Regions from separate parts of the Streptomyces sp. NPDC006261 genome, predicted to be linked through region 2. Evidence: riboswitches for the same ligand, from Rfam matches in the RefSeq annotation. Region 2 holds a riboswitch; the other holds the start of a gene.

Region 1 (6,234 bases), on a different contig from region 2:
TTCAGGTTGACCAGGTAGTTGAGTTTGACGCGCCGCCCGAACCACTGGCGGCGTACCTTGCCGGCCGCGGCCACCACGTCCAGCAGGTCGTCGTCGGAGGTCGCCAGCACGGCGAGCGCTTCTTCGCGGGTCGGCAGTTCGCGCCGCAGCCCCTTGTCCACCAGCGTGTTCAGCAGGTCCATGAAAGATGATCCTGGCTTACGGCACCGCCTCCAGCCAAGGAGGAACCAGACAGGAGACGTGGACGAGGGTGTGTGTATTGCCACACCCTGACCTGCTGCGCCCCCCGCTAGGGTCTGTGAGCTGCCTACAAAGGGGACCCTCCTATGTCCTTCGCCCCGTTCGACTGGATCGACGACGAGGCCCGCCGCCGGGCCGCCGCCGGACTCGTCCGGGCCCTGCGCCCGAGGAGTGCGGCGGCCGGGCTCCTCGACCTCGCGAGCAACGACTACCTGGGCCTCACCCGGCACCCCGAGGTCACCACCGCCGCCGCCGGTGCCGCCCACCGCTGGGGTGCGGGCGCGACGGGGTCCCGGCTGGTCACCGGCTCCACCGCGCTGCACGCCGAACTCGAACGGGAACTCGCCGATTTCTGCGGCTTCGAGGCGGCCCTCGTCCTCTCCTCCGGCTACGCGGCCAATCTGGCGGCCCTGACGGCACTGACCGGGCGCGGTTCACTCATCGTCTCCGACGCGGGCAACCACGCGTCCATCGTGGACGGCTGCCGGCTCTCCCGTGCGGAGACCGCGGTCGTCCCGCACGCCGATCCGGAGGCGGTCGCCAAGGCGCTCCAGTCCCACGGAGGGCGGGCGCTCGCCGTCACCGACTCCGTCTTCTCGGTCGACGGGGACGCGGCACCCCTGTCCGCCCTGGCCGAGGTCTGCCGCACCGCGAACGCCGCGCTCGTCGTGGACGACGCCCACGGCCTCGGCGTCCTCGGGGACGGTGGACGCGGCGCCCTCGCCGCCGCAGGACTGGCGGGCGGCGAGGGGACCGTCGCCACGCTCACCCTCTCCAAGTCCCTGGGCAGCCAGGGCGGCGCGGTCCTCGGACCGGCCCGGGTCATCGATCACCTGGTGAACACGGCCCGTACGTTCATCTTCGACACCGGTCTCGCCCCGGCCGCGGCGGGCGGCGCACTGGGCGCGCTCCGGCTGCTGCGCCGGGAACCGGAACGGGCGGCCAGGGCCCGGGAGGTGGCCACCGCACTGTACGGGCGGCTCACCGCCGCCGGACTGACCGCGGTCCGGCCCGACGCGGCGGTCGTCTCCGTCCGGGCGCCCTCCGCGGACGCGGCGGTGCGGTGGGCGGCCGACTGCCGCGGGGCCGGGGTGGCGGTCGGGTGCTTCCGTCCGCCGTCGGTGCCGGACGGCGTCTCCCGGCTGCGGCTGACCGCGCGGGCGGACCTGACCGAGGAGCAGATCACGGCCGCGGTGTCCACGGTCGTCGCCACCGCTCCCCGGGAGGCACTGGCTCCGCTCAGCTGAAGGGACGCGGCGCCAGCCCGGCCACGAACGTGGTCCAGGCCGACGGGGAGAAGCGCAGCGGCGGCCGTTCCACGTCCTTGGAGTCGCGTACGGCGAGGAGCGGCCCGCCGTACTCCGATCCGTAGAGCTGTGCGGTCTCCACGCAGTTGTTCATTCCGGTGGAGCGGCTGCTGCGGCGCCACAGCAGTGGCCTCCCAGCGGGCGGTACGGCGTGTGGTGCGAGACGGTCGGACATGATGCCCCCCTCGGGCAGTCGGACGTCCTAACGGAAGCCGCAGCGGATCGCGGCGAGGAGCTCCAGCGATTGATCCGGCGTCAGTGCGTGCGTCTGCAAGGTGCGGAAGGCCGAGCTGTACGCCTCGAGGTCTTCTTTCCGCTCCAGATAGAGGCTACTCGTCAAGTGGTCAAGAACGACCACATCCAGATCGGAAATGTTCGGAAAGGAGAAGATAACGAAAGGGGAGGTGAGTCCGACATACCCGCCGACGGAGAACGGGAGCAACTGGAGGGCCAGATGGGGAAGTTGGGCCATCTGTGTCAGATGGTGCAGCTGGTCCCGCATCACCTCGGGCCCGCCCACCTCCCGGTGCAGCACCGCCTCGTCCAGCACGGCGGTGAACCGCAGCGGCGGCTTCGCGCGCAGCACCCTCTGACGCGCCAGCCGCACCTCGACCAGCGAGTCCAGACGGTCCGCCGGCAGTCCGTCCAGCGAGGCGCGGGTCACCGCCCGCGCGTAGCCGGCCGTCTGGAGCAGCCCCGGCACCACCGACGTCTCCAGGGTCCGCACCGTACTGGCCTGGGACTCCAGGCTGATGAAGTCGCGGTACTGGGGCGGGATCAGGCCCCGGTAGGCGTGCCACCACCCCGAGCCGCCGCCGCCCGCCGACCCGGCGAGCACTTCGAGCAGGGCGCGCAGCTGCGTGTCGCGCACCGCGTAGATGTCGAGCAGACGCGTCACGTCCTCGGGGCTGACCCCGCTGGCGCCGGTCTCGATACGGCTCACCTTCGACTGGTGCCAGCCGAGCAGGCGCGCCGCGTCCCGGCTGGTCAGTCCGGAGGCGTGCCGCAGACTCCGTAACTCCTCGCCGAGCTTCCGTCGTCGGACGACGGGGCCGTGCAGCATCCAGGTCTCCTCGCACTGTGCGGTACGGAACGGGACGGGTCCGACACACACCGCAAGGTTCGGGCCCGCAGGGGGGTCAGTGTGCCCTTCGTCCGGGTTGTGCGGGACCCGAATTCACCGCTTCGAGCGACAGATATATGCATATCTTGGTCGAACGTCGTTACAGCGAGCTCCAACAGTGGCAGTCTGGCGCGAAGCACAATCCTGGCCGACTGCCGGTCGGCCGGGGCGCGAAAGGGACGGCGTCGCCATGGCAGACCATCAGGAAGCAACCGTCACCCTGCCGAGCGATCCGGTCTCGGTCTCCTCGGCCCGCAGATATGTGGCCAGGACGTTGGCCGAATGGGGCCTCTCCGAGGACACGGATCTCGCCGACACCATCCGGCTGATCATCTCCGAGCTCACCACCAACGCCGTCCAGCACACCTTCGGCCAGTCGCCCACCTTCACGGTCGATCTGCGCCTCGAACGCGACGAGGAACTGCGCCTCGGGGTGACGGACAGTCACCCCCGGTGGCCCCAGCGGCTGCCCGCGGCCGTACGGCAGGACAACGGGCGGGGCATGGTGATCATCCGGACACTGGCCAAGGAATACGGGGGACGGCTCACGGTCGTGCCGACGGCGGAGGGCGGCAAGACGGTCTGGATCGCGCTGCCCTGGGCGGTGCCATTCCAAGGCTGACGGCACGGTTCGGGGAACCGGCGGCGCAGGGGGCCGCCACCCGGCCGATCCCGCTCCGCAGCACGGCGAGCAGCGCCGCCGGCCGCGGCGGTCGCCCGGTCGCCGCGGTGCACCACGGAGATCGTCGCCAGGACCACTCCTCGAACAGCAGGGGCTCGACGGTGACACCTGGGGCCGGCGGGTCGGCCACCGCCTGTTCGTAGGTGTGGGTCAGCGCCAGGTCCACCTCGCCCGCGGTGACCGCCGCGATTCCGCCCGGCGGCTCGTACCCGGTGACGGCCGGATCGACCTCCGGATGGGCCCGCGGCAGCGGCGTGGCGCTCACCGGACTGCACTGGTGCTGGCGACCGGGCCCCTCCTGCGCCGAGAGCGCCCAGGAGGGCCGCCGGAGCCTTGCGGGCGGCGCCGAGGCGCGCGGCGTACCGCCCGCAAGGGAAGAGCGTCCGGCCGGTGGGTCAGCGGACCCGTCCGTACCAGACGCTCTTGGACCAGATTTTCGCCTTGCGCACCACGTCCCCGGATTTGGGGGAGTGCCAGATCTTCCCGCCCCCGGCGTAGATGCCCACGTGGTAGACGCTGCGCCCGGAATGGAAGAAGACCAGGTCGCCGGGTTTCCGCTTCGACGAGGAGATACGGCTGGTCTTGTTGTACTGCTGCTGTGCTGTGCGGGGAAGTTTCTTCCCGGCCTTCTTGAACGAGTAGAGAGTCAGCCCCGAGCAGTCGAACCGGTTGGGACCTGCGGCCCCGTACTTGTAGGGAGCGCCCTTCTTCGACGCGGCGACCTTCAGCGCCTTCGTCGAATGGGTGGCGGCCTCGGCATCGTCGACCAGCCCTGGTGCCAGCATCGAGGACGTCACGGCCAGGGTGAGCACGGAAGCCGTACCGACCCGGGCGAACAGAGACGGGACATGAACCTGCGCAGACATGCGCAACCCTTCGTCAGCCGCCTGTGAAGGATGACCTGTCGGGTTCGGGCTGGCGAAGTTGCCCGGCCGCTCGACGCGGCTTCACCCCGAGGGCTTCCCGGTCTCCCGGTCGGCCCGTTGTGCTCGGGTCCTCCACTCCTGCCGATCCACTCCTGTCGACCAGTCATCCGGGAGGCGGCAGGACTCGGCGTCCACCCGGACCGCCCCGCCGCGGTGGCGGGGGCTTGTCGTCCCAGGGATCTTGACTCACGAAGTGCCGGATTTCCGAGTCGAAACAGGGATTTGTGAGTCTCCTCACCACTGATCCATTCAGGTGGACAGGGGGGATTCGCCCCCGCCGACGAGCCGGGCGCACGCCCTCGTACCAGCGACGAAAGGCCGCATTTCGAGTACGACTCCCGCGTCGGGCGCAAGTTGAGCCGTCGCTCGCGCGGGTGATCGCCTACGCCGAACGAGCGAGGGAAATCGATCGCGGGACCGGGCGTGTCGCACGGCAGGACGACCGGCCCGCTCCCGTCATGCGCTCCCGGCGCGCAGCGCGGCTCAGTTCGGGGTCGGCGGTACGGCGACCCGGCCCGCCCGCCGTTCGCCGTCCAGCACCCGCAGGGCACGCGCGAGCGTCGCCGCGTGGATCTGCCGCTCGCGCGGCGCGTTCGAGGAGGCCGGCCGTATGTCTCCGCCGCCCACCCCGGACGTGCTGCTGGGCCGGGTGCTCGGCCGGGTGCTGGACGGGGCGGTGTGCGGGCTCGAGCGCCGGACCTTCGCCGCCCTCGCTGTACCGCTCTGGTCCGAGACGCTGCGCGACGGGCGACTGGCGGCGCGGTCGGAGGAGGGTTACGCCGCGATGCGCGCCGCATGGACCGGACTGGTCGAGGCCTACCGGGACGCCGGAATCCTGGTCGGCGACGTGGTGGCCGACCATGTGGCGCGCGCGATGATCGCCACCGCCCGGGGCTTCATCGTGCAGGAGGCTCTCTTCGGGGACGTACGCCCCGAGGTGCTGGAGAACGGCTTGCGCGGGCCGATGTCCATGGGTCCGCAAAGGGCCAGTTAACGCGACGGAAAAACTTCCGCCCTAACGTGCAATACCTGGTCGCGGGAGCCGGGTTCGTCGTTCAACGAACTGTTGAACAGGGATAGGGTCCCGCTGCGCCCGGAGGCCGTTACCGGGCGGTGGACGATGAGGTGGAAGCGTGCAACTGACCCCGCACGAGCAGGAACGCCTGCTCATCCATGTGGCTGCCGACGTGGCCGAGAAGCGCCGGGCGCGCGGGCTGAAGCTCAATCACCCCGAGTCCGTCGCCCTCATCACCGCCCATCTGCTCGAAGGTGCCCGGGACGGCCGTACGGTCGCCGAACTCATGGTGTCCGGCCGCAAGCTGCTCACCCGGGACGAGGTCATGGAGGGCATCCCGGAGATGCTCCACGACGTCCAGGTCGAGGCCACCTTCCCGGACGGGACCAAGCTCGTCACCGTCCATGACCCGATCGTCTGACGGGGCCACGCCGATGATTCCCGGAGAGATCCTGTACGGGGACGGGGGCATCCCCCTCAACGAGGGGCGCCCGGTCACCCGCCTCACCGTTCTCAACGCCGCCGACCGCCCCGTCCAGGTCGGTTCCCACTACCACTTCGCCGAGGCCAACCCCGGGCTGCGCTTCGACCGGCAGGCCGCCCACGGACTGCGGCTGCACATCGCGGCCGGCACGGCGGTCCGCTTCGAACCCGGCATCCCCGTCGACGTCGAGCTCGTCCCCCTCGCCGGCCGCCGCATCGTCCCCGGCCTGCGCGGCGAGATGGGAGGTGCCCTCGATGCCTGACCTCAACAGGGCCGTGTACGCCGACCTCTTCGGGCCCACCACCGGCGACCGCATCCGCCTCGCCGACACCGGCCTCTTCGTCGAGATCGAGGAGGACCGCTCCGGCGGACCCGGCCACGCGGGCGACGAGGCGGTTTTCGGCGGCGGCAAGGTGATCCGCGAGTCCATGGGCCAGGCCCGCACCACCCGCGCCGA
Region 2 (6,234 bases):
GCCGACCGTATGGGCTCCCTCCTCGCCGCCCTCGACGAGGAGTCCATGGAGAACCAGCGCGACGTCGTCAAGAACGAACGGCGCCAGCGTTACGACAACGTGCCCTACGGCACCGCGTTCGAGAAGCTCACCGCCCTCGCCTACCCCGAGGGCCACCCGTACCACCACACCCCGATCGGCTCCATGGCCGACCTGGACGCGGCCACGCTGGAGGACGCCCGCGCGTTCTTCCGTACGTACTACGCGCCCAACAACGCGGTGCTCTCGATCGTCGGGGACATCGACCCCGAGCAGACCCTCGCCTGGGTCGAGAAGTATTTCGGCTCCATCCCGTCCCACGACGGCAAGCAGCCGCCGCGCGACGGCACCCTGCCCGAGATCATCGGCGAGCAGCTGCGCGAAGTGGTCCACGAGGAGGTCCCGGCGCGAGCGCTGATGGCCGCCTACCGGCTCCCGCACGACGGCACCCGCGCCTGTGACGCGGCCGACCTGGCGCTGACCGTGCTGGGCGGCGGCGAGTCCTCCCGCCTGCACAACCGCCTGGTCCGCCGCGACCGTACGGCGGTGGCGGCGGGCTTCGGGCTGCTGCGGCTCGCCGGGGCGCCCTCGCTGGGCTGGCTGGACGTGAAGACCTCCGGCGGTGTCGAGGTGGAGCAGATCGAGACCGCGGTCGACGAGGAGTTGGCCCGGTTCGCCGCCGAGGGGCCCACGCCCGAGGAAATGGAGCGGGCCCAGGCGCAGTTGGAGCGTGAGTGGCTGGACCGTCTGGGGACGGTCGCGGGCCGCGCCGACGAACTGTGCCGTTACGCGGTCCTGTTCGGCGACCCGCAGCTCGCCCTGAGTGCCGTGGGACGCGTCCTGGACATCACCGCGGAGGAGGTGCGCGAGGCGGCCCAGGCGGCTCTGCGCCCCGACAACCGGGCGGTGCTGGTCTACGAGCCGATCGAGCCGGCCGAGGACGCCGACGAGGCCATCGACGCGCCCGAGGGGGCGGACAAGTGAGCGACGCCGCCGTGACTGGAGTAGCCATGGAGTACCACCCGCAGCCGACCCCGGGCACCGCCCGGCCGTGGGCGTTCCCCGCGCCCGAGCGCGGCGCCCTGCCCAACGGGCTGACCGTGCTGCGCTGCCACCGCCCCGGCCAGCAGGTCGTCGCGGTGGAGATCTTCCTGGACGCGCCGCTGGACGCCGAGCCCGAGGGCCTGGACGGCGTGGCCACGATCATGTCGCGCGCGCTCTCCGAGGGCACCGACAAGCACAGCGCCGAGGAGTTCGCCGCCGAGCTGGAGCGGTGCGGCGCCACCCTGGACGCGCACGCCGACCACCCCGGCGTCCGGGTCTCCCTGGAGGTCCCGGCCTCCCGGCTGGCCAAGGCGCTCGGCCTGGTCGCCGAGGCTCTGCGCGCCCCGGCCTTCGCCGAGAGCGAGATCGAGCGGCTCGTCGGCAACCGCCTCGACGAGATCCCGCACGAGCAGGCCAACCCGTCCCGGCGCGCCGCCAAGCAGCTCTCCAAGGAGCTCTTTCCGGCCACCGCCCGGATGTCCCGCCCGCGTCTGGGCACCGAGGAGACGGTGCGGCGGATCGACGCCGCCGCCGTGCGCGCCTTCTTCGACGCCCACATCCGCCCCGCCACCGCGACGGCCGTGATCGTCGGCGACCTCACCGGCATCGACCTGGACGCCCTGCTCGCCGACACCCTCGGTGACTGGTCGGGCAACGCGGGCCAGGCCCGTCCGGTCCCGCCGATCACCGCCGACGACACCGGCCGTGTGGTCATCGTGGACCGCCCCGGCGCGGTACAGACCCAGCTGCTGATCGGCCGCATCGGCGCCGACCGGCACGAGCGCGTCTGGCCGGCCCAGGTGCTCGGCGCGTACTGCCTGGGCGGCACGCTCACCTCCCGGCTGGACCGGGTGCTGCGCGAGGAGAAGGGTTACACCTACGGCGTACGCGCCTTCGCCCAGGTTCTGCGCTCCACCGGCCCCGACTCGGGCGGCGCGGCGATGCTCGCCATCAGCGGTTCGGTGGACACCGAGTCCACCGGCCCGGCGCTGGAGGACCTCTGGAAGGTCCTGCGGACGCTGGCGGCCGAGGGGCTGACCGACGCCGAGCGCGAGACGGCCGTGCAGAACCTGGTGGGCGTCGCCCCGCTGAAGTTCGAGACGGCCGCCTCGGTCGCGAGCACGCTGGCCGACCAGGTCGAGCAGCACCTGCCCGACGACTACCAGGCCCAGCTGTACGCCCGCCTCGCCGAGACGGGCACCGTGGAGGCGACCGCGGCCGTGGTCAGTGCCTTCCCGGTGGACCGGCTGGTCACGGTCCTGGTGGGGGACGCGGCCCAGATCGCGGAGCCGGTGAAGGCGCTCGGCATCGGCGAGGTGACCGTCGTCAGCGGCTGACGCGTCGTCGGTACACAACAGGACGAAGAGGACCCCGGCGGAGTGCGATCCGCCGGGGTCCTCGCATTTGTCCGTTAAGGGCTATTCATTCCATTCATTGGAGAGAGCGCATATATGCCCTGTGGGATGCGCGACAAATCGCCCTGTCCGTTTGGTGGCGGGAAGCCGCCCCGCCTAGCGTCGGCCCAGCTGTCCGTAACCCGTATGCCGCATCCGCGGCGCCGGGCAGCCATCGCCGAGTCCCCGTCAGGCGCGAGCCTGGGGAGCCGGGGACCCACGCAGTCCCTGGGGTGAATCGGATCCCCGTGCCGTGACCCGGCGCGGAGCTCCGTAGGAGACCTTCCTGCTCCGAACCCGTCAGCTAACCCGGTAGGCGAGAAGGAAGGAAAGGATCAGCCCCTCCATGGCGTTCACCCGTGCCACCGGGAAGCACCGTGCCCCGAGCCGCCTGACGCGCCGCAGCGCCCAGGTCGCCGGCGTCGCGGCCCTGGCCACCACCGGAGTCCTCGGCTCCCTGGCCTCCCCGGCCGTCGCAGCGGACTCCGAGGCCCCCAAGACCGTCGAGACTGGACTCACGCAGGCCGTCGCCCTCGACGCCACGCTCGCCGAGCAGATCGACGCCCAGGCCCGGGCGCAGCACCAGCAGGCCGAAGCCATCGCCAAGGCGAAGGCCAAGGCGGCCGCCGAAGCCAAGGCCAAGGCCGCGAAGGCCAAGGCGAAGGCCGAGGCCCAGCGCAAGGCCGACGCCCGCGCCAAGGAGGTGCGCGAGGAGAAGGCCCGGGCCGCCCGCGCCGCCGAGCGCGCCCGCCTCAACGCCTTCCACCTCCCGGTCGCCGGCTCGTACGTCACCACCGGCTACAAGTCGGGTGGCGCGCTCTGGTCCTCCGGCAGCCACTCCGGCGTGGACTTCCGCGCAGCCTCCGGCAGCTCCGTCGTCGCGGTCGGCGCCGGTACGGTCGTCGAGGCAGGCTGGGGCGGCGCGTACGGCAACAACATCGTGCTCCGGATGACGGACGGCACCTACACCCAGTACGGCCACCTCTCTTCGATCGGCGTCTCCGTCGGCCAGAGCGTCACCTCCGGCCAGCAGATCGGCCTTTCCGGCTCCACCGGCAACTCCACCGGCCCGCACCTCCACTTCGAGGCCCGGACCACCCCGGAGTACGGCTCGGACATGGACCCGGTCGGCTACCTGCGCTCGCACGGTCTGAGCCTCTGACCCCACCTCGCGCGACGCCCGACTTCCGAAGGCCCCGGTTTGCCGCCGGGGCCTTCGGTATGCGCCGGGGAAAGCCCAGTACCGAGTCGCTCCCGCCCCGGCCCTGGCCAGAAGATATCCAGCAACTCCGGCCTGCCATCGGAAATTGCGGCAGACTGCAATAGAGTCACGGAACAGGCGTCGGCCGGCCGCGTTTCGCGGGGATCAAGGCGGAGGTTCGGACATGCGCGTTCCCGCGCACTCGGTATGCACGGCAATCCGTGACGACATCGTCTCCGGTGTCTACGAGCGCGGCAGCCGCCTCACCGAAGAGCTGCTGGCGCGCCGGTACGGGGTCTCCCGCGTCCCGGTGCGCGAGGCGCTGCGCACCCTGGAGTCCGAGGGCTTCGTCGTCACCCGCAGGCACGCCGGGGCCTGTGTCGCCGAGCCCACCGAGCGGGAGGCCGCCGACCTGCTGGAGGTGCGGATGCTCCTGGAGCCGCTCGGTGCGGCCCGGGCCGCCCAGCGCCGCACGGAGGCCCACCTGAAGGTGCTCCGCGGCCTGGTCAGACTGGGCCAGGAGCGGGCCCGCCGGGGCGAAGGGGAGGATCTGCGGTCGCTGGGCGGCTGGTTCCACGAGACCCTCGCCCAGGCCTCCGGCAGCCCCGGTCTCATCGCCCTGCTCACCCAGCTCCGACACAAGATCGCCTGGATGTACGCTGTCGAGCAGCCGGCCCGCCCGGTCGACTCCTGGGCCGAGCACGGGGCCATCGTGGACGCGGTGGCGCGCGGCGACACGGAACGGGCCAGGGTGCTGACCGCCCAGCATGCGGAACGAGCCGCCGGGGCACACCGGCTGCGCCGCCCGGACCGCCCCGGCCGGCGAGCGGCGCCGCCGCCCCGGGTGAGTTCTTCGCAACACGGCGTAAACATCGCGGGTGCCCGTCATTAACAAGGGCACCGTATACAAAGAGAAGTAATTGCCGAGGGCTTTATCCATGCTGCCTGAATAAGGCCCTGAGTGAGCCAAGCTCTGAGGGGGCGACGCATCGGCGTCAGAAATAACGAAAGAGCCGTGGCCCCCCTCGGGGAACCACGGCTCAGGGTCCGTCGCCGTTGTGCGGTCTCGGGTTCCTCAGACGGTCTCGGGAAGCTCTTCGAGTCCCTCGGCGACCAGCTTCGCCAGACGGTCCAGGGCGGCCTCGGCGTCGTCCGCGTCGGACGCGAGCACGATCTCCTCGCCACCCTGCGCACCCAGACCCAGCACCGCGAGCATGGAGGCGGCGTTGACCGGGTTGCCGTCGGCCTTGGCGATCGTCACGGGGACGCCGGAAGCCGTGGCGGCACGGACGAAGATGGAAGCGGGGCGGGCGTGCAGGCCCTCGGCCCAACCGACGTTTACGCGGCGCTCAGCCATGGTTCTGCCCTTCACATATCAACGGTTGTCTAGACCAGTCTCTCATGCGGTGCGCAATGCTGTGCCCGGCCTCCCTCCCCTCCGGCACGCCTGGCCGGGGTGGTCCTCACACTGCCCCGGTACCGATCCCTCCGCGACCGGGATACCGGCCGTAGGCTTTGCCCATGGAGCCCACGCCGGAGCAGAGTCCGCATCACGCGTACCCCGATCACTGGGAAGCGGACGTGGTGCTCCGCGACGGTGGCACCGCACGCATCAGACCGATCACCACGGACGATGCCGAACGGCTGGTCAGCTTCTACGAGCAGGTCTCCGACGAGTCGAAGTACTACCGGTTCTTCGCACCGTACCCCCGCCTTTCCGACCGGGACGTGCACCGCTTCACCCATCACGACTACGTCGACCGGGTGGGACTGGCCGTCACGATCGGCGGCGAGTTCATCGGAACCGTCCGCTTCGACCGCATCAACGAACAGGGCAGGCCCGCCTCCGCCCCCGCCGACGAGGCCGAGGTCGCCTTCCTCGTCCAGGACGCCCACCAGGGCCGTGGCGTCGCCTCGGCCCTGCTCGAACACATCGCCGCCGTCGCCCGCGAGCGCGGCATCCGACGCTTCGCCGCCGAGGTGCTCCCCGCCAACAACAAGATGATCAAGGTGTTCCGGCACGCCGGCTACACCCAGCAGCGCAGCTTCGAGGACGGCTCCGTCCATCTCACCCTCGACCTCGAACCCACCGAGAAGTCCCTCGCCGTCCAGCGCGGCCGCGAACAGCGCGCCGAGGCCCGCTCGGTGCAGCGTCTCCTCGCCCCCGGCTCAGTCGCGGTGATCGGCACCGGCCGCACGCCCGGGGGAGTGGGCCGCACGGTCCTGCGCAACCTCCTCGCCGCCGGCTTCACCGGCCGCACCTACGCCGTGAACCGCGCCTTCGACGAGGGCCTCGCTACCCTCGACGGAATTTCCGCCCACCGCTCGCTCGGCGAGATCGGCGAGCAGATCGACCTCGCCGTCATCGCGGTCCCCGCCCACCGGGTCCCCGAGGCGGTCGCCGACTGCGGCGAGCACGGCGTCCAGGGCCTCGTCGTCCTCTCCGCCGGTTACGCCGAGCGGGGCTCCGCCGGCCGCGAGCTCCAGCGCGAACTGGTCCGCCAGGCCCGCTCGTACGGCATGCGGATCATCGGCCCCAACGCCTTCGGCATCATCAACACCGCCGAATCCGTCCGG

What was found. A riboswitch is a leader RNA that binds a small molecule or an ion and turns the genes downstream of it on or off. The one in region 2 is predicted to bind cyclic di-AMP.
Region 1: another riboswitch for cyclic di-AMP. It lies ahead of ABZ154_RS22155 (C40 family peptidase); the one in region 2 lies ahead of ABZ154_RS01750 (M23 family metallopeptidase).

Annotation. Positions count from the first base shown of each region.
Region 1 is NZ_JBEXSI010000033.1:66,689-72,922, forward strand. Features, by position in the region: gene bioB (biotin synthase BioB) at 1-182, opposite strand, end outside; gene ABZ154_RS22130 (8-amino-7-oxononanoate synthase) at 327-1,487, shown strand; gene ABZ154_RS22135 (DUF397 domain-containing protein) at 1,480-1,722, opposite strand; gene ABZ154_RS22140 (helix-turn-helix transcriptional regulator) at 1,750-2,610, opposite strand; gene ABZ154_RS22145 (ATP-binding protein) at 2,861-3,292, shown strand; partial or broken gene ABZ154_RS22150 (LysR family transcriptional regulator) at 3,429-3,596, opposite strand; gene ABZ154_RS22155 (C40 family peptidase) at 3,748-4,218, opposite strand; cyclic di-AMP (ydaO/yuaA leader) riboswitch at 4,222-4,408, opposite strand; gene ABZ154_RS22160 (hypothetical protein) at 4,762-4,905, opposite strand; partial or broken gene ABZ154_RS22165 (TetR family transcriptional regulator C-terminal domain-containing protein) at 4,862-5,272, shown strand; gene ABZ154_RS22170 (urease subunit gamma) at 5,412-5,714, shown strand; gene ABZ154_RS22175 (urease subunit beta) at 5,728-6,039, shown strand; gene ABZ154_RS22180 (urease subunit alpha) at 6,032-6,234, shown strand, end outside.
Region 2 is NZ_JBEXSI010000002.1:109,706-115,939, forward strand. Features, by position in the region: gene ABZ154_RS01740 (pitrilysin family protein) at 1-1,002, shown strand, start outside; gene ABZ154_RS01745 (pitrilysin family protein) at 1,029-2,399, shown strand; cyclic di-AMP (ydaO/yuaA leader) riboswitch at 2,623-2,789, shown strand; gene ABZ154_RS01750 (M23 family metallopeptidase) at 2,803-3,618, shown strand; gene ABZ154_RS01755 (GntR family transcriptional regulator) at 3,842-4,549, shown strand; gene ABZ154_RS01760 (HPr family phosphocarrier protein) at 4,733-5,014, opposite strand; gene ABZ154_RS01765 (GNAT family N-acetyltransferase) at 5,179-6,234, shown strand, end outside.